Regions from separate parts of the Kitasatospora sp. MBT66 genome, predicted to be linked through region 1. Evidence: riboswitches for the same ligand, from Rfam matches in the RefSeq annotation. Region 1 holds a riboswitch; each other region holds the start of a gene.

The links. Region 1 has a riboswitch for FMN ahead of BI06_RS29515 (riboflavin synthase). Riboswitches for the same ligand answer to the same signal wherever they lie in the genome.
Region 2: linked by a shared signal. The riboswitch ahead of ribB (3,4-dihydroxy-2-butanone-4-phosphate synthase) and the one ahead of BI06_RS29515 (riboflavin synthase) in region 1 are both predicted to bind FMN.
Region 3: linked by a shared signal. The riboswitch ahead of ribB (3,4-dihydroxy-2-butanone-4-phosphate synthase) and the one ahead of BI06_RS29515 (riboflavin synthase) in region 1 are both predicted to bind FMN.

Annotation. Positions count from the first base shown of each region.
Region 1 is NZ_JAIY01000010.1:1,110,662-1,120,044, forward strand. Features, by position in the region: gene BI06_RS29505 (bifunctional 3,4-dihydroxy-2-butanone-4-phosphate synthase/GTP cyclohydrolase II) at 1-1,067, opposite strand, end outside; gene BI06_RS29510 (nicotinamide mononucleotide transporter family protein) at 1,064-1,708, opposite strand; gene BI06_RS29515 (riboflavin synthase) at 1,705-2,400, opposite strand; FMN riboswitch at 2,620-2,747, opposite strand; gene BI06_RS29520 (SCO4226 family nickel-binding protein) at 3,007-3,255, shown strand; gene BI06_RS29525 (antibiotic biosynthesis monooxygenase) at 3,284-3,589, opposite strand; gene BI06_RS29530 (MSMEG_1061 family FMN-dependent PPOX-type flavoprotein) at 3,718-4,413, shown strand; gene BI06_RS29535 (DUF1508 domain-containing protein) at 4,500-4,697, opposite strand; gene BI06_RS29540 (HIT family protein) at 4,847-5,260, shown strand; gene BI06_RS29545 (alkaline phosphatase family protein) at 5,307-6,890, opposite strand; gene BI06_RS29550 (GntR family transcriptional regulator) at 7,066-7,839, opposite strand; gene BI06_RS29555 (glycoside hydrolase family 19 protein) at 8,112-9,029, shown strand; gene BI06_RS29560 (serine hydrolase) at 9,138-9,383, shown strand, end outside.
Region 2 is NZ_JAIY01000014.1:104,126-113,508, reverse strand. Features, by position in the region: gene BI06_RS51605 (hypothetical protein) at 1-68, shown strand, start outside; gene BI06_RS34995 (hypothetical protein) at 99-1,244, shown strand; gene BI06_RS34990 (LURP-one-related/scramblase family protein) at 1,331-2,053, opposite strand; gene BI06_RS34985 (TetR/AcrR family transcriptional regulator) at 2,371-3,045, opposite strand; gene BI06_RS34980 (MMPL family transporter) at 3,187-5,442, shown strand; gene BI06_RS34975 (hypothetical protein) at 5,911-6,393, opposite strand; FMN riboswitch at 6,983-7,113, shown strand; gene ribB (3,4-dihydroxy-2-butanone-4-phosphate synthase) at 7,363-8,010, shown strand; gene BI06_RS34965 (hypothetical protein) at 8,119-9,383, opposite strand, start outside.
Region 3 is NZ_JAIY01000010.1:1,419,770-1,429,152, forward strand. Features, by position in the region: gene BI06_RS30725 (acetyl-CoA carboxylase biotin carboxylase subunit family protein) at 1-615, opposite strand, end outside; gene BI06_RS30730 (acyl carrier protein) at 619-861, opposite strand; partial or broken gene ribB (3,4-dihydroxy-2-butanone-4-phosphate synthase) at 1,101-1,796, opposite strand; FMN riboswitch at 1,944-2,074, opposite strand; gene BI06_RS30740 (DUF402 domain-containing protein) at 2,467-3,156, shown strand; gene BI06_RS30745 (zinc-binding dehydrogenase) at 3,367-4,386, shown strand; gene BI06_RS30750 (LLM class F420-dependent oxidoreductase) at 4,477-5,289, shown strand; gene BI06_RS30755 (MFS transporter) at 5,286-6,530, shown strand; gene BI06_RS30760 (ABC transporter permease) at 6,857-7,441, shown strand; gene BI06_RS30765 (ABC transporter substrate-binding protein) at 7,571-8,602, shown strand; gene BI06_RS30770 (UDP-glucose/GDP-mannose dehydrogenase family protein) at 8,667-9,383, opposite strand, start outside.

The sequences.
Region 1 (9,383 bases):
CCCAGGTCGAGGTTGGCGTCGACGGTGTCCCGGCCGCGCTCCTGGAGCTCGTAGGCGCGCAGCTTGTGCGCCAGGCCGATGCCCCGGCCCTCGTGGCCGCGCAGGTAGAGCACCACGCCGCGGCCGGCCTCGGCGACCCGGCGCAGCGAGGCCTGCAGCTGGGGGCCGCAGTCGCAGCGCAGCGAGCCGAGCACGTCGCCGGTCAGGCACTCGGAGTGGACCCGGACCAGGACGTCCTCGCCGTCGGGGAGCCGGCCGTCCTCGGCGAGTCCGCCGGCGACCAGCGCGATGTGCTCGACGCCGTCGAGGGTGCCCCGGTAGCCGACGGCGGTGAACTCGCCGAACGCGGTCGGCAGGGAGGTGACGGCGGCCCGGTCGACGTGCAGCTCGGTGCGGCGGCGGTAGGCGATGAGGTCCTCGATCGAGATGATCGCCAGGTTGTGCTCGCGGGCGAAGGCCACCAGTTCGGGCAGCCGGGCCATGGTGCCGTCGTCGTTGACCACCTCGGCGATCGCGCCAGCCGGCGGCAGGCCGGCCAGCCGGGCCAGGTCGACCGCGGCCTCGGTGTGGCCGGGGCGGACCAGCACGCCGCCCTCGACGGCGCGCAGCGGGAAGACGTGCCCCGGCCGGGCGAGGTCGGCGGGGCCGGTGCCGGGCGAGGCGAGCAGGCGCACGGTGCGGGCCCGGTCGGCGGCCGAGATGCCGGTGTCGACGCCGTCCCTGGCGTCCACCGAGACGGCGTAGGCGGTGCCCTTGCGGTCCTCGTTGACCTGGGTCATCGGCGGGAGCTTGAGGCGGTCCAGTTCGGCGCCGGTCATCGGGGCGCAGATCACGCCGGAGCTGTAGCGGACGGTGAAGGCCATCAGCTCGGGGGTGGCGGCGGAGGCGGCGAAGACGATGTCGCCCTCGTTCTCGCGGTCCTCGTCGTCGACGACGATCACGGCGCGGCCGAGCGCGATGTCGGCGACGGCCCGCTCGACCGGGTCGAGGACGAACTCGGCGGCGCTGTCCCCGGCCGGGGTCGCGGTGGGGTGCTCTGCCGGACGCGTGGTGGGGTTCTCGGTCATGCGGAGGCTCCCTGGAGGGCGGGGTCGGTCACGGGGTGTGCGGTGCGGCCGCGGAGCCACCAGGCGCGCAGGCCGAGCAGGACCAGGACGAAGTACACGGAGTAGGTGAAGCCGGAGAAGACCAGCCCGTTGTTGAAGGCGAGCGGCACGCCGACCAGGTCGACGGCGATCCAGGCGAACCAGAACTCGACCCAGCCGCGGGCCTGGGCGACCATCGCGGCCAGGGTGCCGACGAAGATGTAGGCGTCCGGCCAGGCGTCCCAGGACAGTTGCGGGACGGCGGTGAAGAGCGTGCCGACCGCCAGGGTGCCGAGCGCGGTGCCGCCGATCAGCGCGGCGCGCTCACGGCCGGTGGCGAAGCGCACGGCGACGTCGCCGTCGCCCCGCCTGCCGCGCTGCCACCGGGTCCAGCCCCACACGGCGGCCGTGATCACGACTATCTGCTTGCCGACGCCGCCGCTGAGGTGGGCGCTCCAGTAGGCGCCGACCAGGACCAGGCCGGAGAGCAACTGGACCGGCCAGGTCAGCCGGGAGCGCTGCCAGCCGAGGGCGAGCGCGGCGAGGCCGAACAGGTTGCCGATGATGTCGGAGCGGTAGACGTCCTGGCCGAGCAGGTGGACGGTGCCGTTGAGCCAGTTCACCGTTCCTCCCCCGGGGTGGTGTCGGTCGCGTCCGGCACGTTCGCCCCGGGCAGCGGCGGGAGGGTGCGGGCCTCCAGCAGCCGCTCCACGTACTTGGCGAGGACGTCGACCTCCAGGTTGACGCTGTCGCCGACGGCCCTGGTGCCGAGGGTGGTCAGCGCGAGGGTGGCCGGGATGAGGCTGACGGTGAAGCTGTCGCGGGCGGCCTCGACCACGGTGAGGCTGACGCCGTCGACGGTGATCGAGCCCTTCTCGACCAGGTAGCGCGAGACGGAGTCGGGCAGCGAGAACCGCAGCACCTCCCAGCGGAGTTCGCCGGCCGCGTCGCGCTCCCCCGGTTCGCGGCCCAACAGCCGCCCGGTGGCGTCGACATGACCCTGCACCAGATGTCCGCCGAGCCGGGCGCCGAGCGCCATGGCGCGCTCCAGGTTGACCCGTCCGCCGGGCTTCAACTCGCCCAGGCTGGAACGGTGCAGTGTCTCGGCCATCACGTCGGCGCTGAACTCGCCGGTGCCCGCCGCGAGTTCCTCGGGGCTGTCGACGACGGTCAGGCAGACGCCGTTGACCGCGATGGAGTCCCCGTGCCGCGCGCCCTCGCAGACCACCGGGCCGCGCAGACGGATTCGCGAGGAGTCGCCGATCTCCTCGATCGACACGACCTCGCCGAGCTCTTCGATGATGCCGGTGAACACCCGGGTTCTCCTCGCGCTTGGGGCGCGGACTCCGGGGTGCGGCACGGGAGAAGGACGCGGACAGGCGCGGGCAAGGGGTACACGGGCGCCGGACGGCAACGGGACCCGTCACCGGGCTGCCGCCGAACCGGGCGCCGGAACGAGGGGGGACCCCGTCCGTCGCCGCACACCGCCTCCCGAGGTCCACCGGGGGACCACGGGCCCTGCTCACTCGTCCGCCGCGCACACCTCCCATCCGGACTTTAACCGTCGGTCCAGGAATTTCACCTGGTCAACCGGCCGCTGGCTGCGGACGGGTCGCGGACTGTAACCGCCGGTTCGGATTTTCACCGACCCCGGAGTGCGCTGAACGTCACTGCTGATTCTGCCGTCATTCTGCCATGATCCGCGCGGAGCCAGGGAGAGGTGTCCACTGTGGCCTCTTTCACTCGGCGCCGGGGAATGGACGACGCGGGTCGCCGGAGGGGGTTCGCCGCCCGCGCGGGGCCTCCGGCGGCGCGCCCGCGCGGGGCGTCCGGTGGCGGTCCGGGGTGCGGCGGGCGCAGGCTGGTGGTACCGGGGCGGCGGCACGCGCCGTCGCGGGCGACCGCAGGAGGTGCGGGAGCTATGGCCAAGTTCATGGACGTCCACCACGGGATGGCCGGCATCACCGAGGAAGAGTTGCGGATGGCGCACCAGGCCGACCTGGCGATCCAGGCCGACGAGGGCGTGACCTTCGAGCAGGCCTGGGCCGATCCGGAGTCGGGCCACGTCTACTGCCTGTCCGAGGCTCCGTCGAAGGAGGCCGTGCAGCGGATCCACGAGCGCACCGGGCATCCGGCGGCCGAGGTGCACCCGGTTCCGCTGATCGTCTGAGCACGACCCGGCGGCGGGCCCCGGCGGATCAGGGCACGGGGACCGGCGTGAAGTGGGTGACCTCCGGCGGGTGGGCCAGGTACCGCAGTTCGCCCTCCGACCAGACCGGTCGGATCCGCCACATCGGCCCCGCGTAGCCGAGCAGCGCCGCCTCGTCGCGCCAGCGGCTGACCACGAGCACCCGGTGCCCGCCCTCGGTGACGGAGCGCAACAGCTCGCCGCCGAGGCAGCCCTCGGTGCGCCCGAGTTGTGGGAGCACCTTGCTGGTCAGCACCTCGCAGAACTCCTCGATGTGCCCGGCCATGACCTGCCCGGCCCAGATTCTGATGATCACGGCGACCACCTGCCCCGAAAGCGTCCTGGCCCCATTATCGACGCGAAAGCGCTGGTGGCGAGGGGTTCGGGCAGGATTTCCCGACGGTGACGGGCCGCGTCGGCACGGGCTCGGTTACGTTGATCGGTATGACCAGCACACCGGAATCCGTTGTTCCGTCAACACCCGGGCCGGACCGGCCCTCCGGCCTGTTCGAGGCGCTCGCCGCCACCTCCGTGCGTGACGCGGCCGGGCTGCGGGAGGTCTACGAGCAGCCCGGGGACCACGCGCGCCGCAAGCAGGTGGACCGCATCCACGAGGTCGCCCGGCAGCTGATCGCCTGCTCCTCGCTGGTCCTCCTGGCCAGCACGGACGCCGAGGGACGCTGCGACGTGTCGCCGCGCGGCGGACCGGCCGGACTCGTGTCCGTGCTGGACGAGTTCACCCTGGCGATCCCGGACGCGACCGGCAACAAGCGGCTGGACACCCTCCACAACATCGTCGGGACCGGCCGGATCGGGCTGCTGTTCGTCGTGCCGGGCCGGGACACCACGCTGCGGGTCAACGGGCGGGCCTGCGTCTCCACCGATCCCCGGCTGCTGGAGCAGCTGACGGCGGTCGGCAAGCCGCCGCGCAGCGCGATCGTGGTCGCGGTCGAGGAGGTGTTCGCGCACTGCCCGAAGGCGTTCCTGCGCGCCTCGGCGTGGAAGCCGGAGAACTGGCTCGCCGAGGACGCCCAGCCGAGTTCGGCCGAGGTCACGCTCTCGCACCTGGCGGACCCGTCGCTGACCGTCGAGGCGATCGAGCAGAACGAGCGGGAGGCCCTGCTCTACCGCTACGAGTAACGGCGGGAGCGTGGGCGGGAACGACGGTGCGGGGCCGGGCCGGGGCTGCTCGTGCCGCCCCGTCCGGCCCCGCACGACCGCCGGGGTCAGGCCGCGGCCCCGGACTTGGCGACGTCCACCACGCTCGCGCCGTTCGCCGCCCGCTGGACGGCCTCGACGCCCTTGTGGGCGGCGTCCTTGCTCGCGTAGCCCTGGCCGGTGGCGACGATCTCGCCGTTGCCCGCCTTGAGCCGGAACCGGAACTTGCCGCCGGCGTCCTCGTACACCTCGAACTTGCCCGCCATCCGGGCCACCTCCTCGTCGACGGGACGCGCCGCGCGCCCCACCTGCACGGTGCGCCCGGGCGCCGTCGGCCCGCACCCGCTCGGGGTCCGGACGGGTGACCCCGGCCGGAGCGGGTGCCGGGGCGGCCCGGGGCCGGTTGAATGGACGGATGGACTGCGTCTTCTGCGCGGTGGTCGCCGGCACGGAGCCCGCGCACCGGGTGCTGGACGACGAGGTGGCGGTGGCCTTCCTGGACCGCCGGCCGCTCTTCCCCGGCCATGTGCTGGTGGTCCCCCGCGACCACCGCCCCACCCTCACGGACCTGCCGCCGGCGGACGTGGGCCCGTTCTTCCTGCGGGTGCGGCGGGTGGCGGCCGCGGTGGAACTCGGACTGGGGGCGGCGGGGAGCTTCGTCGCGGCGAACAACCGGGTCAGCCAGTCGGTGCCGCACCTCCACGTCCATGTGGTGCCGCGCAACCCGAAGGACGGGCTGCGCGGCTTCTTCTGGCCGCGCCGGGCGTACTCCGACGAGGCGGACGCGGCGCTGGTCGCCGAGCGGCTGCGCGCCGCGCTCGCCCCCTGAAGCCGTTGCCGCCGGAGCCGCCCGGCCTCAGGTCCGGCCCTCCGGCTCAGCCGACCCGGACGTTGTCGACCACCCAGTACCAGTTGTTGCTGCCGGTGTACCGGAAGCGCAGCCGCAGCCGGCTCGCGCCCGCCGGGACGGCCAGGTCCAGCCGCTGGCGGCCGTTGGTGTCGGCGGTGTAGCTCTTCACCTCGACCGGCGTGCCGCCGTCCCAGACCGCGAGCACCCGGGCGGTCTGCACGCCCTCCGGCCGGTAGAAGGTGTTGAAGGTGACCGGGACGCTGCTCCGGCCCGCCACCGGGTACTCCGGGCTGACCAGGGTGGAGTCGTAGTTCCCCTGGAAGGTCTTGTCGGCCCACTCGTCGGAGTCGGCGACGGCGAAGACGTTGCGGGAGCGGACGTTGAGCTCGCGGTTCTGGTCGCGCTGGGCCTTGGTCCAGAACTCGTCGGTGGTGAACGACCAGCCGCGCCACTCGGTGACGCCGCCGGTGCCCATCGCCGAGTTGTCGACGGACCAGCCGGCCGGCGCGGTGCGGGTGAAGCCGAGGACGCCGGCCGGGATGCCGGTCTCGTCGACCCGGCCGGTGAGCTGCGGGCGCAGCGCGTCGAAGTCGTCCGGGACCAGGGCCGGGATCGGGGTGCCGTCGAGGCCCCAGGCGGGGTCGGCGGTGATGCCGAGGTGCGCCAGGGCGGTGGGCGCGATGTCGACCATCCGCACGTCGTAACGGACCGAACCGGCCGGGAACGCCGAGCCGTTGGCGATCACGAAGGTCTGCCGCTCCTCCCAGGTGGAGCCGCCGTGGCCGCCGGTGGGGGTGTGGCCGTGGTCGGCGGTGATCATCACCAGCCAGTCCTCCTGGGCGTAGCCGGCCCGGCCGCGGACGGCGGTGAGGATCTGGCCGACCTGGGTGTCCACGCCCCGGATCGCGTCCAGGTAGGCCTGGCTGGCGGAGCCGCTGCTGTGGCCGGCGTGGTCGACGTTGTCGAGCTGGACGAAGACCGCGTCGGGGTTGCCGTCGCGCAGCCGGGCGACGGCGCGGGAGGTGGTGCCGGTGTCGTACTCGGCGGACGGGGTGGCGACCCGGGTGTCGACCCGGCCGGAGTAGATGGTGTCGGCGATCGGCGCCCAGGACGCCACCACGTAGGTGGAGAGCGCCGGGTTCGCCGTCTCGACCCGGGTCAGGAAGTCGGGGTAGGTGGCGAAGGCGGGGGCGGTGAAGTTGTTGTCGAGGACGTTGTGCTTGTCCGGCCAGACGCCGGTGGCGATGGTGGACCAGCCGGGGCCGGAGGAGGTGCCGGCCATCGGGCTGGTGTAGAGGCTGCTCGCGGCGGTGAGGCCGCCGGCCATCAGGGCGGCGAGGTTCGGGGCGCCGGAGTCCTTGATGCGGGTGAGCATGGTGCCGTCCAGGCCGATGACCAGGACCTTGGGGGTGCGGGCGGCGGCAGCGACGGCGGTGGCCGCGCGGGCGGCGGTGGCGGCCAGCGGGCCGGCGGCGAGGGCCGCGGCGGCGGTGCCGAGGAGCAGGCCGCGGCGGGACAGTCCGGGGGCGGCGGGGCTCTGCGGGGTGGCGTGGGTGTGCTGCGCGGCGGGGGTCCGGGCGTTCACGTCGTTCTCCTGATGCGTCGTCATGGCGCGGAACGGGGCGGTGACTACGGTCGGAGCAGCGGATGGCCGGGGGTCGCCGGGTTTCCGACCCGGGTGTGAACAACGCCCGAATTCGGTCCAGACCAGTTATCTTTCTGTGATCAAGGCCGACCCGTGAAGGAAGTCGGAGGAGGGGGCCGGAGGAGGGGCCGGGGGAAGGTCAGTCCGCCTCGAGGCGGGTGGTGAAGCTGAAGCGGTCGCCCCGGTAGAGCGAGCGGACCCGCTCCACCGGCCGGTCGGCGGAATCCCTGGTCAGCCGGTGCAGCAGCAGCATCGGGAGGGCGGGCGGCGTGCCGATCAGCAGCGCCTCGCGCGGGGTCGCCAGCACGGTCTCGATCCGCTCGTCCGCGGCGCCGAAGGAGATGCCCACCTTCTCGCCGAGGTACGCGTACAGCGAGGACCCGGGGTCGAACTCCTCCTCCAGCCCCGGCACCCGCCCGACCGCCAGGTAGGTGCTCTCCAGGCCCACCCGCTCGCCGTCCGCGAGCAGCACCCGCTCCAGGTGCCAGACCGGATCGCCGGCGTCGATCCGCAGCTGCCCGGCCAACTGGGGGTCGGCGCCGAGTCGTTCGAGCCCGATCAGGGTCCGGCCCGGCACCCGGCCCTGGCGCCGCACGCCCTCGGTGTAGCTGGCCAGCGAGAGCGGCTGCTCCAGCTTGGGGCCGGCCACCACCGTGCTGCGGCCGCGCCGCCGGACCCGGCCCTGGATCAGCAGCTCGCGCAGGGCCTGGCGGAGGGTCTCCCGGGCCACCTCGAAGCGGGCGGCGAGCTCGCGCTCGGTCGGCAGCACGCCCCCCTCGCCGAGCTCGTCCAGCAGCGCCTCCAGCTGGCCCTTGACGGCGTAGTACTTGGGCACCCGGCCGTGCTCCGGGATGCCCGACCTGATCGGTGCGCCGGGGCCCGACCGGGCGTCGGCGTCGGGGGTCTGATCCACCCGGACATCCTCCCAGACCCGGCAGCCGGGCCATGACAGGCCGTCGGGGCGCCGCCGGTCCACCCGCCGACGGGCGCATTCCGGGCGATTCGCCCCGACCCCCTTGACAGGTATAGACCACTCCGCTTGAGTCTGGAACAGCCCCGCACCCGGCCCGCACCCCGGTCGGCCCGTCCCCCACGACGCGCCCCCCAACGCGGGGCCCCGGCTCCCCTGCCCCGACGTCCCGTCCTCCACGACCGTGCGGCCCCCACCGCACAAGGGGTGATCAAGTGTCCACGAAACGCCTGCTCGCACTGCTCTCCGCCGTCCTCACGGCGCTCGCGGTGATCCTGCTGCTGCCCGCCGCCAACGCCAGCGCCGCCGTCTGCGCGACGCCCTGGAACTCCTCCGCCGTCTACACCGGCGGGGCCGCCGTCTCGTACAACGGCCACAACTGGCTCGCCAAGTGGTGGACCCAGAACGAGCCGCCGAGCACCGGCGGTTCGGGCGTCTGGTCCGACCAGGGCGGCTGCGGCACCGGCCCGAACCCGACCGGAACGCCCACCCCCACGGGCACCGTCAACCCCGGCGGATTCCCGGTCAGCCAGGCGCAGTTCAACCAGATGTTCCCGAACCGGAACCCCTTCTACACCTACCAGGGCCTGATCGACGCCCTCTCCGCGTACCCCGCGTTCGCCGCCACCGGCACCGACACCGTGCGCAAGCAGGAAGCCGCGGCGTTCCTCGCCAACGTCAACCACGAAACCGGCGCGCTGGTCTACGTGGTGGAGCAGAACACCGCCAACTACCCGCACTACTGCGACACTTCCCAGCCCTACGGCTGCCCCGCCGGACAGGCCGCCTACTACGGGCGCGGGCCGATCCAGCTGAGCTGGAACTTCAACTACAAGGCCGCCGGCGACGCCCTCGGCATCGACCTGCTGCACAACCCCAACCTGGTGCAGACCGACCCGGCCGTGGCCTGGAAGACCGCGCTCTGGTACTGGAACACCCAGAACGGGCCCGGCACCATGACCCCCCACAACGCCATGGTCAACGGCGCGGGCTTCGGCGAGACCATCCGCAGCATCAACGGCTCGCTGGAGTGCAACGGCGGCAACCCCGCGCAGGTGCAGAGCCGGATCAACGCCTACCAGCGCTTCACCCAGCTGCTCGGCACCGTCCCCGGCAACAACCTGAGCTGCTGACGGACCGGCGGGACGGCGGCGCCGTACCTCCGGGGGACGAGCGGCGGGTGCCGAAATCGTCGCCGCGGTGGACGAAACCACCGTCCCGCCCCTCCTAGGCTCGGACTCATGAACGATCTTGGCAGCCTCGTCCAGCAGACCGCCGACCGCCTCGCCGGCCAACAGGTCGGCGCGGTGGTCGCCGGGCTCGCCCGCGGCACGGTGGAGATCCGCGGCGCCGGACGCACCGGCCCCGGGGCCGCGGGCGGACCCCCCGGACCGGACACGCTCTTCGAGATCGGCTCGGTGACCAAGGTCTTCACCTCGCTCGCGCTCGCCCGGCTGACGCTGGCGGGCACCGTCACCCTCGACGAC
Region 2 (9,383 bases), on a different contig from region 1:
GGAACGAGTACACCCCGTCCTCCGGCACCGACATCCAACTCAACACCAATCTCCCGCAGATGAGCTGAGCCGGCGGAAGCCGGGCGTTGGAGGTCCTGATGGAGGTCGGGGTCAACTACCCCTGGATGCGCAACGACCCGATCACCATCGGGCCCAACATCCACGAGAAGGGCAGACCGCATCCGTGGCAGGCGGCCGGCTCCGACCTGGACCGGAACCTGGCCACGCTGCGCGGCCTCGGCGTCACCGTGGTGCGGATGTGGCTGATGGCGCACGGCGTCAACTACGACGGCACCGTCTTCTGCGTCAGCGCCCTCAACGGCGCTGCCCGCTGGCGTTTCGAACCACCGCAACGGATCCACCCGAAGTTCCTCGACGACGTGGAGGAGCTCCTGGTGAAGTGCGAGAAGGCGGACATGCGGATCATCCCGGTCCTCCTCGACTTCGGCTTCTTCGACGAGCCGGAGGCCTGGTCGCTGACGTACTTCGGCCCCGGGCCGCCCACCCCCACCGACCTCAACTACGGCCGCGGCCGGCGGGCCGTGGCCGAGGACCGGAACCTCCGGGCGACCTTCGTCAACGGCACCGTCAAGCCGCTGGTCGCGGCGATCGCCAAGCACCGCAAGGTCGTTCACGCCGTGGACGTCGTCAACGAGCCGTACTGGTGCGTCAGCCCGATCACGGGCGACCTCTTCGGCCAGTACGTCAATCAGGACGCACTCACCGCGCTCATGCGGGACTGCGTCGCGGCAGTGGAGGCGGCCGGTCTGCCGTCCACCGTCGGGCACCGCTTCCACCGGGACATCGCCAACGTCTTCGGCAGCGTCAAGGTGACCCGCCCGCAGTTCCACTACTACGCCTCGCTCCGGGGGGTGGACGCCCTGCCGGTGCTGTCCGGCCTGAGCGGCCCGCGCCCGTTCCTCGGCGAGTTCGGCTGCATCACCGCCGGGGAGCTGGACGCCCTGCAACGGGACGCCGCCGCCCGCGGCGACAAGGTGGTGCTCGACCAGATCGGACCGATGCGCCGCACCCAGAACCCCTGGCCGGTCCTCCAGCAGTCCCGAAAGACCCAGGCACCGGGCGCCGTCCTCACCGAACGCCTCGACTGGCTCGCCGACTTCGGCTACGAACTGGCGCTGGTCTGGCCCAATGCCGTCCTCCCCGACCCCAGCCGCGAGGACCTCAAGTTCGACGCCCTGCGGCGCTCCCAGATCGCGGAGTTCACCCGGCGCCGCCCCAACTGATCCCGCCGCGTTCGCCGTTCGTGCCCCACCCCCGGACGGAGGGGCGGGGCACGGACAACGACGGGTTGCGGTCGTTGCGGTCGTGACTAGCCGAGGCCGCGGGCGTCCTGCTTCAGCGCGGTGTCCACGGTCAGCGCGGTCGCCACGACCAGGCTGAGCAGCGGGTCGGAGAGCGGGCGGTGGATCTGAAGCACGTAGTTGTCGGCCGTGGTGAACATCGTCTTCGCCAGGCCCTCCCAGGTCTTGGTGATCCGGGCGATCTCGGTGTCCGTCTCGTCGACGATGGAGAAGTTCCAGGCCCGCCAGTTCTCGGCCTTGACGGCGCCGACCTTCTGCCCGCCGACCTCCAGCGCGAAGTTGATCTTCCCGATCGCGTTCTGCTGAACGATCTGGCCGACCTCCCGACCGTTCGGAAGCTGCACGATCACCCGCGACTTGATGAACTTCGCCGGGCGGGTCAGCAGCAGCACCGGGGCGCCGTTCGCGTCCCGGATCTCCAGCTTGTGGGTCAGGTACTGGTCGAGCGAGGTGAGCAGCCGTATCGCCTTGCGCAGCGCGCCCTGACCGACCTGGACCACCGAGCCCAGCGTGGCACCGCTCTGGTCGAAGACCGCGTACTCGTTGGTGAGCTCGATCAGCTTGGCCTTCTGGTTCACCACCAGAACGGGCTCGGAGAAGAGGGTGCCGCCGCCACCGGTGACCGGTCCGACGCCCGCCTGCTTCTGCACCTGGCGCTGCACCTTGGCGGAGTCGCCGGCCGGAGCGGCCGGCTGCCCGGGGAAACCGGGAGTGTTCGTGTTCTGGGACATGGCGGGCAGGCTAGGCCCAAACCTCCCCGGCCAGCCAGATCATTCACCCGCCCCCGGCCCGCCCGGAGCGCCGCATTGTGCCCATGACCTGCGGATTCGACCACTGCGAGCGCCAGTTGACCACCCCCCGGCGGGCACCGGTGTGGCCGATGTCACACCCGGGACACCGGCGTCGGACCCGAGGGGGCCTCAACCGCCGGACCGGTCGGGCCCGGTGGGCGGCGGTCAGATCGCGGCACCGGGCGCAGGAGGCCGTGGGGGTGCGCCGCCGGGGCTCGAGGGAGCTCGGTGCTGTCGGGCCACCGACGGGGACCTGATCACCGCTGGTCCACGGCCGGCGACAGGCCTGCGGTGCGCGCGGCGGCGCCCGCCTGGACTGCGAAGAGGCGGTCCCGCGCTTGCTGGTCGAGCATGTGGAAGTGGCCGTGCGCCTCGAGGGTGACGAAGCCGTGAACCGTGGCCCAGGCCAGCATCAGGGCTTCCGCCGGGTCCGGCACCAGCGAGCTGCCGAGCCGGCCGCGCTCGGCCGTGTCGGCGACGAGTTCGGCCATGTGATCCATCGCCCGTTGACCGGCCGCCACGGTCGGCCCGTCCGGCGGGGCCGCGTACCCGGGTACGGGGGAGCCGAAGATGAGGGCGAAGCGCTCCGGATTCCGCTGCGCCCAGGTGCGGTAGGCAGTGCAGGTGGCACCGAAGCGGCCGTCCAGGTCGTCCGGCGGCACGGTCCCGCGGGTTGCCGTCAAGGCGTCCGACAGGCTGTCGTAGGAGTCGGCGACCAGGGCGGTGAGCAGCTCGTCCCGGTCGGCGAAGTAGCGGTACAGGGCGGGCGGGGTCATCCCCATGCTGCGGGCGATGTCGGTGAAGCGGAGGTTCGCGGCGCCGCGCTCGACGATCAGGGTCAGGGCCGCGCGCTTGATCTCCTCCACGGTGTCGGCGCGCAGCCGTTCGCGGCGGCTCAGCTGCCCGCTCTCGTCGGTCGACCCATCCGTCATCGCATCTCCATCCGCCCGCCGTACCAGTCACCGCGTTGACAATCCGTGCCCACCGAGGGGAACGTTACGCTTCATCATGTGCGTTATGAAGCGTAACGCATTGTCTGGGGGCGGAGCCCCTGACGACGCACGGAGGACCACATGTCCCAGGGACTGCGCGACGGCCGGCGGACAGCCGCCGGCGAGAGCGGGTCACACCGGCCCGGCCCCCTCGGCCGCATAGCCGGTTGGAGCTTCCGGAACCGGGGCCGCACGGTGCTGCTCTGGCTGCTCGCCGCCGGCGCGGCCTTCGGCCTCTCGGCCGGCCTCGGCGCCAAGTACAGCGCCGACTACAGCGCGCCCGGCTCGGACTCCAAGCAGGCCCAGCAGTTGCTGACACGGGACTTCCCCGGGCTGGGCGGTGAGTCGATCAGCCTGGTGCTGACCGCGGACGGCAGCGTGACCGACGCCGCCACCCGTGACCGGGTCAAGGACCTGCTCGCCCGGATGGCGGAGGTTCCGCACGTCAGCGGCATCGACGACCCGTACGGCCCGCGCGGCAAGGTGTCGGCGGACGGCCGCACCGCCCTCGGGCAGATCCACCTGGACGTCGCCGTCGCACCCGACATGCCGAAGGCGGACACTCGGCGGCTGCTCGACCTCGCCCGCCCCGTCGACGGCGGCCTGCGCGTCCACCTCGGCGGCATGACGGTCCAGCAGGCCGAGCAGGGCGCGATCGGCTCGGAGGCCATCGGCATCGCGGCTGCCGCCGTGATCCTGGTGATCACCTTCGGCTCGGTCGTGGCCGCCGGCCTGCCGATGCTCACCGCGCTCGGCGGGCTCGCGGTCAGCAGCACCCTGCTGCCGGTCCTCGCCGCGATCATGCCGGTCCCGGACTGGTCCACCTCGCTCGCCGCGATGCTGGGCATCGGCGTCGGCATCGACTACGCGCTGCTGCTGGTCACCCGGTTCCGCGAGTGGCGCGCCGAGGGGCTCGAACCCGAGGCCGCCACGGTCGCCGCGCTGGACACCGCGGGTCGCGCGGTCGTGGTCGCCGGAACGACCGTGGTGGTCAGCATGCTCGGGCTGTTCGCGATGGGTCTGTCGTTCATGCGCGGCGCCGCGGTCTCGGCGATCCTCTCCGTGTTCGTCGTGATCGCCGCGTCCACCACGCTCTTCCCCGCCCTGCTCGGCTACCTCGGCCGACACATCGAGCGCCTCCGACTGCCCCTGCCCCGGCGCCGCGCCACCCGGGGCGGGAACTCGGTGGGCGCCGGCTGGCTGCGCTGGAGCAGGCTCGTCGAGCGTTACCGCGTCCTCGGTGCCGTCACCGGCGTCGTCGTCCTGCTGGCGCTCGCGGCACCGTTCCTGGGCGTGCGCTTCGGCTTCCCGGACGCGGGCAACGACCCCGCCGGGCGCTCGAACCGGCTGGCGTACGACACGGTGGCCGCCGGCTTCGGACCCGGCAGCAACGGACCGCTGGTCCTGGTCGCCGAGTTGGCGCCGGGCACCCCCGCCGACGCGACAGCCGCGCTGCCCGCCGCGCTGAAGGCGGTGCCCGGCGTCACGGCGGTGACCCCTCCGGTGCCCGGCACCGACGGCCGTTCAGTTCTGCTCACCGTCGTCCCGGACAGCGGTCCGCAGTCCAGCGCCACCAAGTCCCTGGTCCGCGACCTCCGCGACCACGTCGTCCCGGGTGCGGTCGGCCCCGGCGTCCGGGTGCACGTCGGCGGGGCGACCGCGAGCGCGATCGACAGCACCGACAACATCTCCCGTCGCATCCCGCTGCTGGTCGGCGGCGTGGTCACGGTGTCGATGCTCCTGCTCCTGGTGGCCTTCCGCAGCCTCGCCGTCGCCCTCAAGGCCGCGGTGATGAACCTGCTCTCCGTCGGAGCCGCGTACGGCGTGGTCGCGCTCGCCCTCGAAGGCGGCACCGCCGGCCGATTGATCGGCATCGACAGCCCCACCCCGCTGCCGGCCTTCGTTCCGGTGCTGACCTTCGCCGTCCTGTTCGGCCTCTCGATGGACTACGAGGTCTTCCTGGTGAGCCGGATGCGTGAGGCCTGGCTCCGCAGCAACGACAACGCCGAGTCCATCGTCAGCGGACTGGCGGGCACCGCCCGGGTCATCACCGCCGCGGCGGCCATCATGGTCGCCGTGTTCGCGGCCTTCGTCCCGTCCCCCGACCTGCCGATCAAGGTCATCGGCGTCGGCATGGCCTCGGCCATCCTGATCGACGCCACGCTGGTCCGACTGCTGCTGGTACCGGCCGTGATGCACCTGCTCGGCCGCGGCAACTGGTGGCTGCCCACCTGGCTGGACCGCCGCCTCCCCCACCTCCACGTCGAAGGCCACACGGAGCACTACCTGCCGAAGCCCACCCCCGAGGCACCCCGCCCCGTGGCGGCGGTCCGGTAGCGGCAGCGGCGGACCGCGGGGCCGTGGGGCGCCCGCGGTCCGCCGTCACGAGACCGACGAGCATTGACTCCCGCCCTTGGTGGACGGGAGCGAACAACGAGTGGGGCCTGTCCGGGGTACAACCTCGGTTCACACCCACTCAGGATCCACCGCACGCCACCCACAGCATCGCCTCGCGGCAGCAGTTGCCTCTTCTGCTGCTTACCGGGCACAGACCCTGGTTGCGAGACCAGGATCGACCACCGCAATCCGCACAGGGCCGAGGTGTCCTGGACCGGGTTCCTGCGTTCCCTCCCCTCCCGAGCGCAGCCCGACCGGCAGCCGGCTGGTCATCGGCAATCACCGCACGAGTCCGGTCAGGGCGATCCGCAGGATTGTGCTCGGCACTGTCTCTTCGCCGTGGACGAAGGCCACGTCCCGGCTCGGTCAGCCGTCGGAGAGGCAGCTGCGGAGCTGAACTCACTCAGATCAGTTCTCTTCCGTCCCCGCCATCCCGCTCACCTCGGCGATGCCCTCCACCGTCGCACGGTCGCCCGCCCGCTCGCCTTCCACAGCGTCGAACCTGTCACGCAGTCGGCGCAGGCGGGTCGGGTCGGAGGCGACCTCCGGCGGTACGAGCGACATGGCCCCCTTGACCCACTCACCGTCACCGAGGTCGGCCACCACGTGGTCGGCGCGGTCCTCGTGCCCAGGTGCCATGGCACCGAGCAGGCCGAGGAGAACGAGCAGTTCGTGCTGCACGGCAGGTGTGAACAGCTCCCGCTCCTCGTCGTCCAGCTTCACCTCGATCCGGCCTCCGCCGAGCTCGGCATAGCCGTACAGAAGGTCCCTCAGAAGCTTGAACTGCGGCTCGGGCATCAGGAGCTGGAGCGACTCTAGGTAGAGCCTCAGTCGCAGCGCCGCCAACTCCGATGGGTTCGCATCGCCGTCCTCGTGCCTGCCGTCCGCCACCCGAACCCTCCCTGACGTGTCAGCCGACCGGCGTCACCGCCGCCACCGGCCCCCCGATGGTACGGGGGCCCTCGGTCCGTCGAACAGGCCGGCCATGACGGGCAGATCTTTAGCGGCAGTCACGACTCTCACGAACTCTACTGTGCTGCAGCTAAGTTACCGGCTCGGTGACGCATCCCGCGCCCGGCAGGCGGCGATCATGTCGCGGTACCAGGCGTACTGGGCCTGCGAACTGCTGACGGTGACCCAGTGTTTTCCTTGCGCACAAGCGTCCGTTTTCATCCCTCAGCCTTCATGGGCGCTCATCTGGCGTGGTCCAACGTGGTCCCAGGGCCGGTGCTTCGCGCCCACGTGGCACGGGGTCACGGAACGCATGCGGACAATCCGCGACACCGCCCTCGCCCGCGACGGCGAGGGCGTTGTCGCGGACGACCTGCGTTGCTGGAGGTGTTCGTCTCGGTGCGGGTCGCCCTCGGGAGAGCAAGCGGGAAGTCGATGTGACGGACCGTCCCCCAGCCACCGACTTGTTGCCTCCTTCGGGGCACACATCCACAACCCGGGGCACACGTGTCATGATCGGTCTGAGTGTTCGCGCGCTCCGGGGTCGGTGCAATTCCGAACCGGCGGTCAAAGTCCGCGACCCAGCCGAAGCCATCGGCTGGTTGACCTGGTGAAACTCCAGGACCGACGGTGAAAGTCCGGATGGAAGGCAGTGCGCGGCGACACCGTGTCCGGCCGGTAGTGGGCTTGCCGCCCCACCGTGCGGACCTGGTGCTCGCTTTCCCCGGAACGGCGTCTGTGCACGGGGGCGAGCTGCCGTTCGCCGTCCCTCCCCGCGCACTCGGCGCCGTCCATTGTGGAGGGCCGTGCGCGCAAGCATGTGTCTTTCCGGATGGCCGCGTTCTCTCGCAGACCAGTGAACCCTCCGGACCTCCCGGTCCAGGGTTTCCCGACCTCAGGAGAGAGCAGATGGCAACCACGCGTTTCCCACGAGCCGACCGCCTGCAGCAGGTTGAGCAAGCGATCGAGGCCTTCCGCCGTGGCGCTTTCGTGATCGTCTTCGACGACGAGTCCCGCGAGAACGAAGGCGACCTCATGGTGGCTGCCGAGTACACCCACGAGACCGCGCTGCGGTACATGCTCGACCACACCTCCGGCGTGGTCTGCGCGGCCGTGCCGGTCGAGCGGTGCGAGGAACTCGACCTGCCGCAGATGGCGGCGGAGAACTCCGGTCTGCACGGCACGGCCTTCACCGTCTCGGTGGACCTGATCGCCGGTGGAACCACCGGCATCCCGGTCGAGGAGCGGGCGCGCACCGTGCAGGCGCTGGCCGACCCGGCCGTCGCGCCGGGCGACTTCGCCCGGCCGGGCCACGTCTTCCCGGTGCGCGCCGCTCGCGGCGGCGTGCTGGAGCGCGACGGCCACACCGAGGCCGGGGTGGACCTGTCCCGCCTGGCGGGGCTCTCCGGTGTGACCGCCATGTGCGAGGTCGTCCGGCCGGACTGGCGCATGGCCCGCCTCCACGACCTGCAGCAACTCGCCGCGCGCGACGGGCTGGTGCTGATCTCGGTGGGCGACCTGGTGGCCTACCGGCTGGCCACCGAGCCCCCTGTCTGAGCGTCCCGACGTTCCTCGATCCGATCGAGGACGGAGGACGATCCCCGTGCGCAGTTCCCACCGGTCCGTCCGGCTCCGGCGGTACATCACGGCCGGCCGGGTCGGATCTCACGGGTTCTGCTGCCCGCGGTCGGGTACGGCGTGCGCCGGGGGGCGTTCGGCCAGTCGCTCCAGGAGTTCCCGCACGTCCGGGTGGCCGGCGTGGGGGGCCAGGTAGCGGCGGAAGCGGTTGGCGAGTCCGGGCAGGAAACCGCCGGTACGGTCGATGGCGCGGCGGATCGTGGCTGCGGCCTCGTCGATCCGTCCGGCGTCCAGCTGGGCCTCGACGGCCGGGCACAGTTGGACGGGGTCGTAGGGGCTCGGGGACCGGTCCGGGGCCGCTCGGTCGCCGAGCAGGGCACTGAAGCAGGACAGTGCGCGGGTGGGCTGCCCCAGACGCAGCCAGGTGTGGCCGCGGGAGAAGTCGAGGTAGTCCTCGTTGATGTTGCCGCTGGTGGGATCGGCTTCCGGGTCCCACTGCGGTGAGGCCGCGGCGAGGGCGTGTTCGGCGCGGTCCAGGGCGCGCAGGCCGGCGGTGCGTTGGGCGAGCCGGGCGGAGAGGACGGACTGACGGGCGTGCAGCTTGACGGCCAGACGTGGCGTGGGGCGGGGGACGATCGCGCGGGCGGCCCGGAGCAGGGAGAGCGCGTCGCGGGGGTCGCCGCGGCGCAGGTGGCGGTAGCAGAGCTGGGTGAGGTAGGCGACGGTGTGATGCGGTGCTCCGGCGGCAGAGGCCGCACGGATCGCCGCGAGGTTGTAGCGCTCGGTCCAGGCTTCGTCTCCCGCGACGTGACTGGTCCAAGTGCACAGGGTGGCGGTGCGGGCGCACAGCAGGAGCAGTCGGGTGCCGGTGGCGCGGTCGTATCCGTGGCTGGTCAGCAGATCGGTGATCAGCCGGTACTCGGTGCGGGCGGCGAGGTAGAGGGCGTGCTGGGGGACGGGGCTGCCGGTTTCGAGTCGTTCGAGGGCGAGAATGCGCTGCTCGGCCCAGACGAGTGCTTCGGGGGCGATGCGGGGACCGCCGCGTTCGGGCGGGCGGGCTCCACCTGCGAGGGCTGCGAGGACGCCGCGGATCTGGGCGGTGAGGCAGGAGCCGGTGGCGATCAGCGCGGCGCCGGGCTCTCCCGCCGCGGCCGCGGTGAGCCGGGAGACGGCGACGGCGCCCTGCGGGGACCACGGCTGCTGGAGGAGGTCGTGGTCCCCGGTGGCGGCCATGAGCCATTGCGGCCATCCCAGACGCAGCACGATGCCCTCGTCCACCTGGTGGATACGGGCGATGGCGAGCTGGGCAGTGAACTCGGGGGCGATCCGCCCGGATTCCCATCGGGACACCT
Region 3 (9,383 bases), 310 kb from region 1:
GGGGGTGACGGCGCTCTCCACCGACACGTAGTCCCCGAACGGCGCGCAGTCCGCCCCCTGCAGGAACTCCTCGACCACCAGGGCCGGTTCGGCGCGCAGGAACTCCTCGACCACGGCGGCGCCGTGCTCCGGATCCGTCACCAGGACGGTGTTCCGGCTGCCCTCCCCGCGGACCGGCTTGACCACGGCGGGCAGGCCCACCTCGGTCAGCGCGGTGCGCCAGCCGTCGGCGTCGGTGAGCAGCGCGCTGCGCACACCGTCCACCCCGGCCTCCCGGAGCCGCCGGCGCTGCGCCGCCTTGTCGGTCAACACCCTTACGGTTTCGGGGGTGTTGAACGGCAGGCCGAGCAGTCCGGCGAGCCGGGCGGTGTCGGCGAGCATCCGTTCGCTGAACGTCAGGATGCCTGCGGCTCCGTACTCGCGCAGCCGGGCGACGACCGCCCCGTCCCCCTCGGCCAGTGTGACGACGCCGGCGCAGTTCTCCTCGAACAGCGGGGCGACCTGCCGGGCGTGCTCGGAGTCGGCCAGCGCGACCAGTACCGGAGCCGTGCGCCCCAGGGCGATCACCTCGCGCGGCGAGGCCGAGCCCTGGTCGTAGACGACGACGATGGCCATCGCTCAGGCGCGATCGAAGAGTCGTGGGTCCTCGACGGCCTCGGCGAGCTGCCGGAGGGTGCTGCGGCGCAGCACCGCCGACCGGGGCATGTCCAGACCGGATTCAATGGCCCGGGTGGAAATCGCGAGGGCCAGCAGGGAATCCCCGCCGAGATCGAAGAAATCGGCGTCCAGGTCGCCGACCGGCGTACCGAGGACTTCTTCCCAAATACTTCTGAGTTTTTCTGTGGTGCTGGTGTCGGACATACCAGGCCTCTCCCCGTCGGCGTGCATCCGTGAATCGATTATTGGAGCAGGATTGCGGAACTGTCAATTCCGGGAGAACAGCGGGTTAACCGGAGTCGGTGCCGGAATTCCTGCGGGCAGGGCGAATCACGGCACCGCCCCGGAAATGGAATTCCCGGCGGAACCGCCCCCCTGCGGCCGGTCTCCCGGCAGGATCAGCCGGCGACCGCCACGACGGCCGTCCGCGCCGCTCCGACCTCGACCGCACCACCGGCGGTGCGCAGGTGCTCGATCAGGTCGGCGATGGAGATCAGCGCCAGGCCGTGCCGGCGGGCGAACTCCCGCAGCTCCGGCAGCCGGGCCATCGCGCCGTCCGCCATCGCGATCTCGCAGATGGCCGCCGCCGGACGCAGACCGGCCAGCCGGCACAGGTCCACCCCGGCCTCGGTGTGTCCGGCACGCGCCGGCACACCGCCGTCGACGGCCCGCAGCGGGAAGACGTGGCCCGGGCGCACCAGCTCGGCCGGGCGGGTGCCCGGCTCGGCCAGCAGGCGCAGGGTCAGGGCCCGGTCTGCCGCCGAGATGCCGGTGCTGATGCCGGCCGCGGCGTCGACCGAGACGGTGAACGCGGTGCGGTGGTGCTCCGTGTTGTCGCGGACCATCTGGTCCAGCTCCAGCCGGTCGAGGTCCGCGCCGGTCATCGGGGCGCAGAGCAGCCCGCGGCATTCGGTCATGGCGAAGGCGACCAGTTCGGTGGTGGCGAGCTCGGCGGCGAAGACGAGGTCGCCCTCGTTCTCGCGGCTCTCGTCGTCGACGACGACGACCGCCCGGCCGGCCGCGATCTGCGCGACCGCGTACTCGACGGAGTCGAACGGCTGCTCGGTGTCGCCGACCGCGTACGAGGTCGCGTCGGCGGTGGTCGTGCCCGTGGTGGTGGTGCCCGTGGTGCGGCCCATCGGAACTCTCCTCGCGCTCGGGGCGCGGACTTCCGGGGCTGATGGAGATGGGCGTGCAGGGGCGGTCGTCGACCGCATTCCGGCGGAAAGCGGCCCGCGACCGACCGGCCGACGGGAATCCCCCCGGCCATCGGTAAAACCTGCCCGCCGCGCACTGCCTCCCTTCCGGACTTTAACCGTCGGTCCAGGAATTTCACCTGGTCAACCGGCCGCTGGCGGCGGACGGGTCGCGGACTGTGACCGCCGGTTCGGAATTTCACCGACCCCGGAGTGCGCAAACGTCTTGAACAACGCTCGTCAACCTCGCACACTTGCCGCGATCTTGACAAGGCGTCGGTGAACCGGCGGCGCCGTGGGCTGCATCACACCGCCGATCGGGGGTTCCCGACCCCGCCGTTCGGCGGGCATTGCCAATGCGCCGGGGGCGTGCCTAAGATCCGGACCGCCGATGCCTACCCACGAGTAGCGACCCCCGTTCGACCTGCGTCGAACCACTGGGGAAGGGGTCCGAGGGGCAGGCGCACGGCACTCCGGCGGGGGCCGGAGTCTCGCCGCCCGCGTTCCGGGGGCGGCACTGCGAAACGGGGGCAAGACGTTCATGCACGATCCTTCGAGCGGTCCGAGGCGCTTTGCCGTGCCCGCCGCGCCCACCGCGTCAGCCACGTCAGCCGTGTCCACCGCGTCCACCGCGTCCACCGCGTCCGTCGGTGACGCGTCCGGCCGGGGCGCGGCCGGGCCGGCGACCGGCCTCGGCACAGCCCTGCCCGCAGCCGGCGACGAGCTGCTGACGCCGAGTCAGATCGTGCTGCGCCGGGAGATCCTGGACGGGCGGGTCTGGCTGAGCTACCCCGTCCGGGTCGTCGCCCACGAACCCGACCTGCTCGCCGTGTACCTGGCCCACGACACCCGACTCGCCTTCGGGGAGGGCGAGTTCAGCTGGGGCCCGCACGGCTGGAGCACCGTCGCCGACCGCTGGCGCAGCCCCGGCGTCCTGCAGCTGCAGCGCCCCGGCGAGGCCCACGCCGTCTGGGCCTTCCGCGACCCGGAGACCGACGAACTCTCCGGCTGGTACGTCAACTTCCAGGACCCGTACCGGATCACCGCCGAGGGCGTCGACACCCTCGACCACGAACTCGACCTCTGGATCCCGGCCGACGGCGGCCCGTACCGCTGGAAGGACGTCGAGGCCTTCGAGGAGCGCGCCCGCACCGGCGGCTTCACCCCCGCACAGGCCGCCGCCGTCCGCGCCGAGGCCGCCGGGCTCGCCGCCCGGATCGACCGCGGCGACACCTGGTGGACCGAGCGGTGGACGCACTGGCGACCCGCCGCCCGGTGGACCGCTCCCCCTCCCCCGGCCTGAGCCGACCCCCCGCCGTCCGACGGTCCACCCGACCGCCCGGGCCCGTCGGGGCACCACCCGTGCCCCGGCAGCGCGACAGCGCGGCGCCACCGCACCGCGGCACCCCGATGCCGCGCCGGCGCGCACGCGGCAGTCCGCACCGCAGCAGCCCACACCGCTGCATCAGCACCACAGCACCGCAGCACCACAGCACCGCGAAAGGAACGACCGATGCGCATAGCCCTGGTGACCTCCCCCGGCTCCGTCGAGATCCGCGAGACCCCGCGCCCCGAGATCGGCGAGGACGACGTACTCGTCCGGATCGCCGCCTGCGGGCTGTGCACCATGGAGGCCAAGCTCTACACCGGCGCCATGCCCGTCTACCCCGTGGCCGCCGGACACGAGGTCTCCGGCCGCGTCGAGCAGGTCGGCGCGCGCGCCGCCGCACTGGAGGACGCCCCCGCCGTCGGCGACCTGGTCACCGTGGACCTGCTCACCCGCTGCGGCACCTGCCGCCACTGCCGCTCCGGCAACAGCGCCATCTGCGCGGCGCCGCAGGGCAGTCTGCTGCCGGACGGCAGCATCAGCATGGGCGCCGGACTCGCCGAGTACGTCCGGGTGCCGGCCGCCCACGCCTGGCCGGTCGGCGACGCCGACCCGCTGCACGCCGCCATGGGCGAGCCGCTGGCCTGCGTGGTGCACTCGTTCCGGCGCGGCTCCTTCCAGCCCGGCGACCGGGTCGCGGTGATCGGCGGCGGCTTCATGGGCCGGCTGCACCTGCTGCTCGCCCAGCACCACCAGGCCCGCTCGGTCACCGTGATCGAGACCGACGAGGCCCGCCGCGGCGCGGCCCTGCTGGCCGGCGCCGACCACGCCGTGACGCCCGAGGAACTCGCCGAACTCCCCAAGGCCGACGTGGTGTTCGTCACCATCGCCTCCCGCGAGGCGATCGCCGCCGGCTTCCGCGCCGCGGCCGACGGCGCCCGGCTGGTCCTCTTCGGCGGCTCCCACGACACCCCCGACGCCGTCCTGCCCGGCTACGAGGTGCACCGCCGCCAGCTCACCGTGACCGGCTCCTACAGCCAGGAGCCCGCCGACTGGCGTGCCGCCGCCGCCCTGCTGCGCAGCGGAGCGCTCGCCGAAGGACTGGCCCCGCTGGTCACCTCCCGCCACGAACTGGCGGACACGGACAAGGCCCTGACCGAGAGCTCCGGTTCGCCGGTCTTCCGGGTCTTCGTCGAACCGCGCTGACTCTCCTGCCCGCACACCCTCCTGACACCCCGTCGGGCGCCCTCCAGGCGTCGGACACCCACCCGCACCCGCACCACCAGGAGACCCCCCATGAGCACCACCCCCGCCGCCACCCGCCCCACCCTGCGGATCGGCGCCCAGCTCCACCCCCAGCACTGCGACCTGGCCGACCTGCGGGCCGCCTGGCGCGCCGCCGACGAACTCGGCGTCGACTCGCTGTGGACCTGGGACCACTTCATGCCGCAGACCGGCGACCTCAACGGCCGTCACTACGAGTGCTGGTCGCTGCTGGCCGCGATGGCCGTCGAGACCAGCCGCGCCACCATCGGCTCCCTGGTGACCTGCACCGCCTACCGCAACCCCCACCTGCTCGCCGACCAGGCCCGCACCGTCGACCTGCTCAGCGGCGGCCGCCTGGTGCTCGGCGTCGGCGCCGGCTGGTTCGAGCAGGAGCACCGCGAGTACGGCTACCCCTTCCCCGGCCCCGGCGGCCGGATCGACGCCTTCGAGGAAGCCGTCACCGCGATCCGCGACCGGCTGACCCGGCTCAACCCCGCGCCCGTCGGCCCGCTGCCGATCCTCATCGGCGGCGGCGGCGAGAAGCGCACCCTCCAGGCCGTCGCCCGCTACGCCGACCTGTGGAACTGGTACGGCTGGGACTCCACCGACCCGGTCGCCGAGTTCGCCCGCCGCAGCGGCCTGCTCGACGACTGGTGCGAGAAGGTCGGCCGCGACCCGCGCGAGATCGGCCGCACCGTGATGATCGACGCCCCGCAGACCGGCCTGGCCGAGGCGTTCGCGGCGGCCGGCGCCACCGAGATCATCGTCTCCGTCCCCGGCCCGTTCGACCTCGCCCCGGTCCGCGAACTGCTCGCCCTGCGCGACGGCCTGGCCGGCCGATGAACGGAACCGGGCAGCCGGACGGCCGTCCCGGCGCCGGGTTCCACGGCCTGATGGCCGCCCTGCTGGCGTCCAGCGCCGGCATCGGCCTGGTCTTCCCGCTGACCAGCATCTACATCAGCGACCAGTTGGGGCTGGGCGGGACCGGCGCCGGCACCTACTTCGTGGCGATGGCGGCCGCCGGGTGCGCCGCCGCGGTCCTCGGCGGCCCCCGGGCCGACCGGGGCAGCGCGGCGGCGGTCGGCGCGGTCGGCACCAGCTCGCTGGTCCTCTCCTACGCGCTGCTCGGCGTCGCGGGCGGCAGCCTGCCCGTGACGGCCGCCGGCCTGCTCGCGGGCGTCGGCTACGGCCTGCAGTACGCGGCCATCACCGGGGTGGTCACCGCCCTGGTGCCGGCCGCGGGGCAGCGCCGCGCCTTCGTGCTGCGCCATGTGATGACCAACGCGGGCATGGGCCTGGGTGCCACCGGCGGCGGGCTGCTGCTCGCCGCCGGCCGCCCGGCGGGCACGCTGCCCTGGCTGTACGAGGCGGCGGCCGCCGCCTCGGTGCCGCTCGCCGTACTCTTCCTGCTGGTCCACCGGCGCCGGCCGGCCGTGTCCGAGGTGCCTCCCGCGCCCGACAGCGGTGCGGCGGACCGGGAACCCGACCCGCCGGGCTACCGGGCACTGCTGCGCAGCCGTCCGATCGCCCTGCTGATGCTCGCCCAGGCGCTCTTCGCGACCGCCGGCTTCACCCAGATCGAGGCGACCGTCCCGCTGCTGCTGCACCACGGCATGGGCATCGGCCTGGCCGGCGTCAGCGCGGTCACCGCCGGCAACGCCCTCGTCCTGCTGCTGCTCCAGCACCCCGTCGCCCGGCGCCTGGAAGCGCTGGCCGAGGAGGCCGCCCTGATCGCGGCGCCACTGCTGTGGTGCGCCGCGTTCGGCGCGGGCGCCCTCGCGACGGCCACCGACGGCACCGCCAGGACCGCCCTGCTGGCCGCCTTCGCCGCGCTCTTCGCGATCGGCGAGATCGCCTACTCCTCGGCGTTCTTTCCGCTGCTGGTACGGTTCTCGGGCCCCGCCTCGCTCGGCCGGGGCAGTGCACTGTCCTCGCTGGCCTGGAGCACGGGGACGGCCGTCGGGCCACCGCTGGGCATCGCGGTCGTGACGGCCACCGGCACCGGCACCGGCTGGCTCGCTCTCGCCGCGGGCGCCGCGGCGGTCCTGGCCGTCACCCTCCTGCTGCGCCGCGCGGCCCGATGAGGAGCGCACCGAGCCGGCCGCAGCCCGGCGCCAGAACCACCCACCCTGCGTACGGGGAGACGAACGGAGCTTCCGTGTCAGAGCTGAAGACCGCCCACCGGACACCTGCGGAACCGGCCGCCGCACCGGCGCCCCGGGCCACCGGCCCCGGCCGGTCCGCAAGGGCCAGCGGCCGCCTGGCGACGGTACTGCCGCCGCTGGTGTTCGGCCTGGTCCTGGTGGGCACCTGGGACATCGTCACCCGGACCAAGGCCGTCTCCGCGTTCTTCCTGCCCTCCCCCGGCACCGTCGGCCAGGCCTTCGTCGACGCGATCACCGACGGCGGACTGCTCGGCTACGCCTGGCAGACCGTCGTGGAGAGCGCCGCCGGCAGCGGCCTGGGCATCGCGGCGGCCCTGCCGCTCGGCTACCTGATGGCCCGCAGCACCGTCGCCGCCCGCGCCCTGCAGCCCTACCTCGCCGCCTCCCAGGCCGTACCGGCGGTGGCGCTCGCGCCGCTGCTCGCCCTGTGGATCGGCTACGGGCTGCTGCCGATCGCCATCCTCTGCGCGCTGCTGGTCTTCTTCCCGATGCTGGTCAACACCATGCTCGGCCTGCGCGAACTCGACCGCGACGTGCTCAACGCCGCCCGGGTCGACGGGGTGGGCCGGTGGGGCATGCTGCGCCACATCGAGTTCCCGCTGGCGCTGCCGAGCATCCTCGCCGGGGTGCGCACCGGGTGCACGCTCTCCATCACCGGCGCGGTGGTCGGCGAGTTCGTGATGGGCGGCGAGGGCCTCGGCCAACTGCTCGCCGTCCAGCGCGGCCAGGCCGACTCCACCGGCCTGTTCGTCTCGCTGCTCACCCTCACCCTGCTGGCCGCCGCCACCTACGGCAGCGTCCGGCTGGTCGAGCTGACCGTGGACCGCTGAGCGCCGGCTCCCCGTAGGGGCCGCTCCTCCGCTCCTCCGGTACCGCCTCCCGCTCCTGTTCCCGTGTCTGCTCCCGTGTCTGTTCCCGCTCCTGTTCCCGTCGGAATCCCTATGAACAAGGACTGTCGCATGCCCAAGACCACCGCCCGCACCGCCGGGGCGCTCGCCCTCCTCCTCGCGGGCAGCGCCACGCTCTCGGCCTGCGCCTCCGACCCGACCGCCGCCAAGTCCTCGGACGGCAAGTCCGGCGGCGCCGTCACCGTCGGCCTCACCTACATCCCGAACATCCAGTTCGCCCCCTTCTACGTGGCGGAGAGCAAGGGCTTCTACAAGGAGGCCGGACTCAAGGTGACGCTTCGTCACCACAGCTTCACCGACGACCTGTTCGGCGCCATGACCGCCGGCCAGGAGGACGTGGTGTACGCCGGCGGCGACGAGATGCTCCAGGCCCGGGCCAAGGACGTGCCGGTCGTGGACATCGCCACCCTCTACCACACCTACCCGGTGGCGATGCTGGTGCCGCAGGACTCCCCGATCCACACGATCGCGGACCTGCGCGGCCACAGCGTCGGCACCCCCGGCCCGTACGGCGAGACCTACTTCGGCCTGCTGGCCCAGCTGAAGGCCGGCGGACTGACCACCAAGGACGTCGACGTCCAGCACATCGGCTTCACCCAGCAGGCCGCCCTGGTCGGCAAGAAGGTCGACGCCGTGATGGGCTACCTCAACAACGACGCCGTCCAGTTCCAGCAGGCCGGCCTGGCCGTCCGCCCGGTCGAGGGCACCGGCGGCGCCTCGGCCCTGCCCCTGGTCGCGGCCGGCCTCGGCGCCACCAGGGCCACCCTGGACAAGCGCGGCGACGACGTGCGCAAGTTCGTGGCGGCCACGCTGCGCGGTGTGCAGTACACCGTCGACCACCCGGACGAGGCGGTGACGATCAGCAAGAGCTACATCCCGGGCATGAACGACCAGAAGCAGCAGGACTCCGCCCTCGCCGTCCTGCGCGCCACCGCCCCGCTGATGCAGCCGCCCGCCACCGGGAAGCCGGGCCTCAACGACCCGGCCACCTGGGACCGGATGGCCGCCTTCATGCAGGAGCAGGGCCTGATCGAGAAGCCCGCCACCCCCGCCGAGGCCTTCAGCAACGAGTACCTCCCGTAGGTCGCGGGCGGTTCGGGCGCAGTGGGGGCCGGCCGGGTCCGACCGGGTTCGGCCCCCACTCCGGTCAGCGGCGGCCGAGGGAGCGGTACGTCCAGCCGGCCGCGCGCCACGCCTCCGGGTCCAGCACGTTGCGGCCGTCGACGACGGCCCGGACCGCGACCTCCTCGCCCAGGGCCGCCGGGTCGAGTTCCACGAACTCGCGCCACTCGGTCAGCAGCAGCACCACCTCGGCCCCGCGCGCGGCCGCCGCGGCGGAGGCGGCGTAGGCCAGGTCGGGGAAGGCCTTGCGGGCGTTGTCCAGGGCCGCCGGGTCGTACACCGCGACCTGCCCGCCCTCGCGCGCGATCGCCGCCGCGACGGCGAGCGCGGGCGAGTCGCGGATGTCGTCCGACTCGGGCTTGAAGGCGGCGCCGAGCACGGCGACCTTCCGGCCGGCGAAGGAGCCGGCCACCAGCTCCCGGGCGTGGTCGACGGCCCGGCTGCGGCGGCGCAGGTTGATCGCGTCCACCTGCCGCAGGAACTCCAGCGACTCGCCGGTGCCCAACTCCTCGGCGCGGGCGACGAATGCCCGGATGTCCTTGGGCAGGCAGCCGCCGCCGAAGCCGAGACCGGCGGCGAGGAAGCGCCGGCCGATCCGCTCGTCGTGTCCCAGCGCCTCGGCCAGCCGCACCACATCGGCCCCGGCCGCCTCGCACACCTCGGCGATCGCGTTGATGTACGAGATCTTGGTGGCCAGGAAGGCGTTCGCGGCGGTCTTGACCAACTCGGCGGTGGCGTAGTC